2 linked regions of the Blastopirellula sediminis genome follow. The protein of the gene in region 1 interacts with the protein of each later gene in a pairwise test. Links are inferred from orthologs where the notes say so. Each region holds a gene or a part of one and is shown in the gene's direction. Other genes may lie near its edges. The genes, in order: typA and rlmKL.

Evidence for each region.
Region 2: the proteins of typA (region 1) and rlmKL interact in binary tests that used the Escherichia coli proteins (3 or more experiments, as listed by UniProt). The link is inferred for Blastopirellula sediminis from one-to-one orthologs.

The regions. Positions count from the first base shown.
Region 1 is NZ_JAJKFT010000010.1:3,881,707-3,884,973, forward strand. The notes cover bases 65-3,012. They hold typA (translational GTPase TypA), read left to right. Parts: upstream 65-606; coding sequence 607-2,418; downstream 2,419-3,012. Other genes in these bases: LOC68_RS27340 (sulfatase family protein), read left to right, coding at 65-388; LOC68_RS27350 (SHD1 domain-containing protein), read left to right, coding at 2,620-3,012. Outside these bases: more of sulfatase family protein, read left to right, coding at 1-64; more of SHD1 domain-containing protein, read left to right, coding at 3,013-3,267. UniProt on the Escherichia coli protein: A 50S ribosomal subunit assembly protein with GTPase and nucleotide-independent chaperone activity, required for 50S subunit assembly at low temperatures, may also play a role in translation.
Region 2 is NZ_JAJKFT010000010.1:3,549,325-3,552,630, forward strand. What follows is about bases 194-3,180. They hold rlmKL (bifunctional 23S rRNA (guanine(2069)-N(7))-methyltransferase RlmK/23S rRNA (guanine(2445)-N(2))-methyltransferase RlmL), read left to right. Parts: upstream 194-585; coding sequence 586-2,775; downstream 2,776-3,180. Other genes in these bases: LOC68_RS26035 (threonine aldolase family protein), read right to left, coding at 194-403; hisD (histidinol dehydrogenase), read left to right, coding at 2,883-3,180. Outside these bases: more of threonine aldolase family protein, read right to left, coding at 1-193; more of hisD, read left to right, coding at 3,181-3,306. UniProt on the Escherichia coli protein: Specifically methylates the guanine in position 2445 (m2G2445) and the guanine in position 2069 (m7G2069) of 23S rRNA. Methylation occurs before assembly of 23S rRNA into 50S subunits.

The DNA.
Region 1 (3,267 bases):
GCGCTGGCCGGCCGGTGCTCCCCAGGTTTACGAGAAGAAGGGCGTGCTCGGGCCGATTCACGGTGGATACCACGATATCGACGCGTCGCCGACCCTCGACTGGATGGTCAAAAACCGAGAGGAAGCGGCGGTAGCGCCGCTGTTCCACGCGGCGGTCGATATTCGCCCGGGAATTGAGCTGTTCGACATCGAGAAAGATCCCGGCTGTCTGCATGATCTGGCCGAAGATCCGACGTACGCCAAGACCCGAGAGTCGCTCGAAAAGACCTTGGACGACTATCTGGCGAAGACCGGCGACCCCCGCGTCAGCGGATCTGGCGACGTTTGGGAGTCGTATCCCCGGTATAGCCCAATTCGCGACTTCCCGAAGCCCGATTGGGCGAAGTAATTCGGTAGTCGATTAGCGGAGAACGCTCCAACCGCCTTGCCGGTTTATGCTTATCGTTTTCCCATTCTGGGGTGGTGATAGCGAAAGTTCATCGAAATTTCTCGGTTCCTTGCGGCAACTCACTTCTAGGTTGCGGCGACTCCCCTACCGCTGAATTGCCCCCATTTGGTACCATTCACGATTCACTTTGTCCCAATTTTAGCGCTAGAGATACGTCCATGCGTCGCGACGACATTCGCAACATCGTCATTATCGCCCACGTCGACCACGGCAAAACGACTTTGGTCGACTGCCTGCTGAAGCAAAGCGGCCAGTTCCGCGAGAGCCAGCTGAGCAGCGAACGCATTCTCGATTCGAACGATCAAGAAAAAGAACGCGGCATTACGATTCTGGCCAAGAACATCGCGCTGCCGTTCAAAGGGGTGAAGATCAATATCATCGACACTCCGGGCCACGCCGACTTCGGCGGCGAAGTCGAACGCGTGCTCAGCATGGCGGACGGCGCCCTGGTGCTGGTCGACGCGGCGGAAGGCCCAATGCCGCAGACGCGGTTCGTGTTGTCGAAGGCGCTGGAATGCAAACTGAAGCCGATCGTCGTCATCAACAAGGTCGACAAGCCTGACGCGCGTCCGATGGAAGTGGTCGACGAAGTGCTCGATCTCTTCCTGCAATTGGGCGCCGACGACTCGATCGCCGACTTCCCCTATATCTTCGCCAGCGCGAAAGAAGGCTTCGCGTCGCACGATCCGGCCGATCGCAGCGGCACGATGGAGCCGCTGCTCGACCTGGTGCTTGAGCATATTCCTGGCCCGGACGTTCAGCCGGAAGAGCCGCTGCAGATCCTTTGCACGACCCTCGCCTGGTCGGAATACGTCGGCCGGATCGCGATCGGACGCATTCAGTCGGGGCGGATCAAGAAGGGGCAAAACGTCGTCGTCAGCAAAGTGGGCGACAAGTTTGAACGAGCCAAGATCACCGCGGTGCAGGTCTTTGAAAACCTCGGCCGCGTCGATGTCGAGCAATCGGAAGCCGGCGACGTCGTCGCCGTGTGCGGGATCGAGAACATCGACATCGGCGACACGATCTGCCATGTCGACAATCCGTCTCCGCTGCCGCGGTTGCTCGTCGACGAACCGACGCTGGAGATGGTCTTTACGATCAACACTTCGCCGTTCGTCGGCAAAGACGGCAAGTACGTCACGTCGCGTAACCTGCGCGAACGTCTCTACAAAGAGCTGGAGCGAAACGTCGCCCTCCGCGTCCGTGACGCCGGTTCGGCCGACGCGTTCGCCGTCTCGGGCCGCGGCGTGTTGCACCTGGCGGTCCTCGTCGAAACGATGCGCCGCGAAGGTTACGAACTGGCGGTCAGCAAGCCGCAGGTGATCACGCGGGAAGTCGACGGCACCAAAGAAGAGCCGTTTGAAAACCTGGTGGTCGAAGTCCCGTCGATCAAGATGGGCCCGGTTATGGAACTGGTCGGCGAACGTCGCGGCGAAATGGTCGAAATGAACCCCCGCGGCGATTTCACGCAGGTCACCTTCTCGATTCCGGCTCGCGGTCTGATCGGACTGCGAACCAAGATGCTCAACGCGACCCAAGGGGAAGCGATCATTAACCATCGTTTCGACTCGTATCGCCCGATGGGCGGCGACGTGCCGCGTCGCGCCAACGGCGTGCTGATCTCGAACTCGACCGGCAAAGCGGTCGGTTTTTCGCTCTTCAATCTGCAGGATCGTTCCGACTTGTTCATCAAGCCGGGCGAAGAGCTGTACGAAGGGATGATCGTCGGCGAGAACGCTCGCAACGAAGACATGGTGGTCAACCCGATCAAAGAAAAGAAGCTGACCAACATGCGGGCTTCCGGCTCGGACGAAAACATCGTCCTGAAGCCGCCGCGTCAGATGTCGCTGGAAGCGGCGCTGGAGTACATCGAAGACGACGAGCTGGTCGAAGTGACCCCGAACTTCATTCGCCTGCGCAAGATGATGCTCAAAGAAGCGGATCGTCGTCGCGGCGGACGGCGTAATTAAGCGCTGACGGCACAGTTAGCCTGGAAAAGGAAGACGGCTCGAAGATCAATGCGCCGCTGGCCAGCCTCAGCGATGAGGATCAGGCCTACGTCAATTCGATGCAGTAGCGGCAAACGATTTCATAGGATATTGGTTGATTTTGCCCCTCTGTATAGCTAACCTTGCGTCTTATTGCAGACGCAGCAGCTTCAGAGGGGTGAGATGAACAACGGAATCTTGTTACTGGCCGCAGAAGGCGAAGAGGGACGATACGCCTTATTCGCCTTCCTGATGAGCATCGTCTTTGTTGGCGTCGGCCTCTATGGAATCTTCACCGGGAAGTTGATGATCTGGGGACGCCAGCGGTGGCTCTTTTCCCTGGTGGGCTTGGACGAATCGTCCCCCGGTTTTCCCCAACTGATCGGCGGTTGCTATTGCGCCGTAGGCGGGATCGTCTTGGTCGCGATGACCGTTCAGGCAATGAAGGCGCCGGAAGAACAGCAGCAAGTGGCGCGGCCTGATATTGACCTCTCGCATCTGCCAGACCTCTCGAAGATTCCGGTCCACATGCCCCCTGGGACGAACAATCCCCGCCCAAGTTCAAGTCCTCCCGTCAGCAGCGTTCCCAGCACCGAAGCGCCTAAGCCGCGTGAGAACCGGTTCGATCCGGAAACGACCGAGCGGTTGCGCGCTGAGCGGATGAAAGCCGAAGCGGAACAGGAAGCGGCCAAGCGAGAAAAAGAGCGGCTCGCCCAGGTCGCGAAAGAAGCGGTCGAACAAATGAACCGCGAGAAAGAAGCGGCCCGTCAGGCGGCCTTAGAATTGCCCGACCCGCCGCTGCCGCTCAGCTACTTCACCTATGCCGACGTC
Region 2 (3,306 bases), 330 kb from region 1 along the record:
GACAAACCAGGCGCGTTCGGACCATGTGGTCGTTTTCGGGACGGATCAGTCCGTTGTTCAGCTGCTCCGGTTTGAGAACGCCATATTCCCCTTCGATCGTGCGCGTCGCGATGCCGCTCAGCTGGGCGAAGGCCGCTTGCTCATAGTTGTACACATGGCAACCGACTTCGCAGATGAACTCGTCCCCAGGCTTGCAGTGGATCCGGATTGCGATCTGGTTGGTCATGCTGCCGGACGGCATGTAAACGGCCGCTTCTTTTCCCAACAGCTCGGCGGTCATCCGCTCCAGACGGTCGACGGTCGGATCGATGTCGATCACGGCGTCTCCCACTTCGGCGTTGGCCATCGCGGTGCGCATAGTCGGGGTCGGTTGCGTGACGGTATCGCTGCGGAGGTCGATCATGGCGGCGCCTTCTGGGCGGAAGTGAGGCGAAAAAGGGAAGTTCCGTCCTTCAATTATCCGCTTTCTGCGCCAACAGCCAAGCCGACGGGGGATTGGGGGCTATCGGAGTCATTCGCCAAGCGGCCCCAATCGAGTAGGATGAACGGTTTCCCCGCAGCCTTCCGCTAGCCGCAGAGAGTCCTTTGGACGACGCTTACGACTTATTGGCCGCCGCCGCGTTCGGCATCGAGAAGGTCGCTGCGCGCCAGATCGAACAACTGGGCTATGAACCGAAGATCATCGGCTCGGGAAAAATCTTGTTCCGCGGCACAATGGCCGACGTCGCGAAGACCAATCTTTGGCTCCGGACCGCCGATCGCGTCTTGATCCGTTTGGGAGCGTTCAAGGCGGATGACTTTGGACTCTTGTTCGACGGCGTGCGGGCGCTACCGTGGGAAAAGTTCATCCCGGCCGACGGCTGCTTTCCGGTCAACGGACGTTCGCTGAAGTCGCAACTTTCGAGCGTCCCTGCTTGCCAGAAGATCGTGAAGAAGGCGATCGTCGAACGACTCTTGGCCGAGCATGGCGTCAGCGAGCTTCCCGAAACCGGTCCCCGAATCACGGTCGAAGTGGCGCTGCTGGAAGACGAAGCGACGCTCACCATCGACACGACCGGCGCCAGTTTGCACAAGCGCGGCTATCGCAAGTTGGTCGGTCCGGCGCCGCTGAAAGAGACGCTCGCCGCCGCGCTGATCGACCTGAGCTACTGGAAGCCGGGGCGTCCGCTAATCGATCCGTTCTGCGGCAGCGGCACGATTCCGATCGAAGCGGCGCTGATCGCGCGAAACTTCGCCCCCGGTTTGACGCGCGAGTTCGACTTTGAAAGTTGGCCCCTCACCTCGCCCGAGATGATGTCGGACCTGCGAGCCGACGCTCGTAAGGCGAAGCTCAAAAAGCTCGATCGGCCGCTCCTGGGATTTGATACCGACGCTGACGTCTTGAAACTGGCTCGCCAACATGCCAACACCGCCGGCGTGGCGCACGATGTGATTTTCGAGCAACGCGACTTCCGCGATCTGCGCAGCGATGACGAATATGGCTGCGTCATCACCAATCCGCCCTATGGCGAGCGGATCGGCGAACGCCGCGAACTGATCGAGCTTTATAGGTCGTTCCCGCATGTGCTGCGGCATTTGCCGACATGGTCGCACTATGTGCTGACCGCCGAGTCGCAGTTTGAACGCTTGATCGGACAGAGCGCCGATCGCCGCCGGAAGATTTACAACGGCCGGATCGAGTGCCAGCTTTATCAGTTCTTCGGGCCGCGTCCGCCGAAAACTGAACAGGCTCCGGCGGAGGCCGAAGTTGAAACGGTCGACGTCGACGATACGCCGCAGGAAGTGAAGATCGAAGCGGCGCCGATGCCGGCCTTTGGCGGGCTAACGGCGAAAGCGGACGAACAGGCCGAACTGTTCACCAATCGCTTGGTCAAGCTTCAGCGTCACTTGCGCCGCTGGCCGAAGCGCGGGATCTATTGCTATCGCTTGTATGAACGTGACATTCCGGAGATCCCGCTCGTCGTCGATCGCTATCACGATTACTTGCATCTGAGCGAATACGAACGCCCTCACGATCGGACGCCGGCGCAACATGCGGAGTGGCTCGATCGGATGGCCGACGTCGCGGCCGATGCGCTGGAGATCCCGCGCGAGAATGTCTTCGGCAAGACCCGCGTCGTCCAGCGCGGCGATCAACAGCATGAGCGGCAAGATGACCGCCGCGTGACGATCGACGCCGAAGAAGGTGGATTGAAGTTCGAGGTCAATCTTTCGGACTACGTCGATACCGGGTTGTTCCTCGATCACCGCGTCGCGCGCGGCATGGTGCGGGATGAGGCGAAGGGAAAGCATTTTCTCAATCTCTTCTGCTACACCGGCGCCTTTTCGGTTTACGCCGCCGATGGCGGAGCGGCCAGCACTACGTCGGTCGACCTTTCGCCCACCTACCTGGCGTGGGCTGATCGCAACTTGCGGCGAAATGGGTTCCGTGGTCCCGAGCATCGATTGCTGCAGGGGGACGTGATGGAATGGTTGCGGGCTCCGGTCGAAGAGACGTACGACTTGGCGGTGATCGACGTGCCGACCTTCTCCAACAGCAAGCGAACCGAGACGGTCTGGGACGTCCAGCAGGACTATGTCGAGGCGCTCGAGCTGCTGATCGACCGGATGGCGCCGGAGGGGGTGATCTACTTTTCGACCAACTTCCGCCGGTTCAAATTCGACGAATCGCTTTTCGAGGGGGTCTCGATTCGGGAGATCTCGAAACGGACCGTCCCCGAAGATTTCCGGAATAAACGAATCCATCGCTGTTGGCGGATGGTCGTTCGCCCCTAGTTTGGGCGGGGGCTACCCTTTCGTGATCGACCTCCAGCGAACAAAATGGGACTCTTCCCTGTCCTGTGGACCGACTTCCCACCTTTGTAACGCCGCTTGAAAGCCCGATGGCCGAAATCGCTTTGAACATCGCTCGTATCGACGCCCGGCAGGACGACGTCGCCGCACGTCTGGCCGAACTTCGCGAAAAGCTGAGCCCCCGCGGAAACGTGGTGAGCGAAGCAGGCCGCCGCCGAACGATCGAAACGTTTGGCGAGCCCCTCTCGCCGCAGCAAGTGGTCGAGCGAATCTGTCACGAAGTGCAGACCGAAGGCCTGGCCGCCGTCCTCCGTTACAGCGAAAAGCTGGACGGCAAGAAGCTGACGGCCGAAACGATTCGCGTTCCGCAGGCCGAGCTGGAAGCGGCGCATGCCGCCGCGGCGCCCGAGTTTCTGGAAACGATCCGCAAGATCCGTGAGAACATCTGGGAGTTCCAAACGGCGATCCTGCACAAAGACGTGCAAGTTGATCGGCCCGACGGCATCTTCCTCC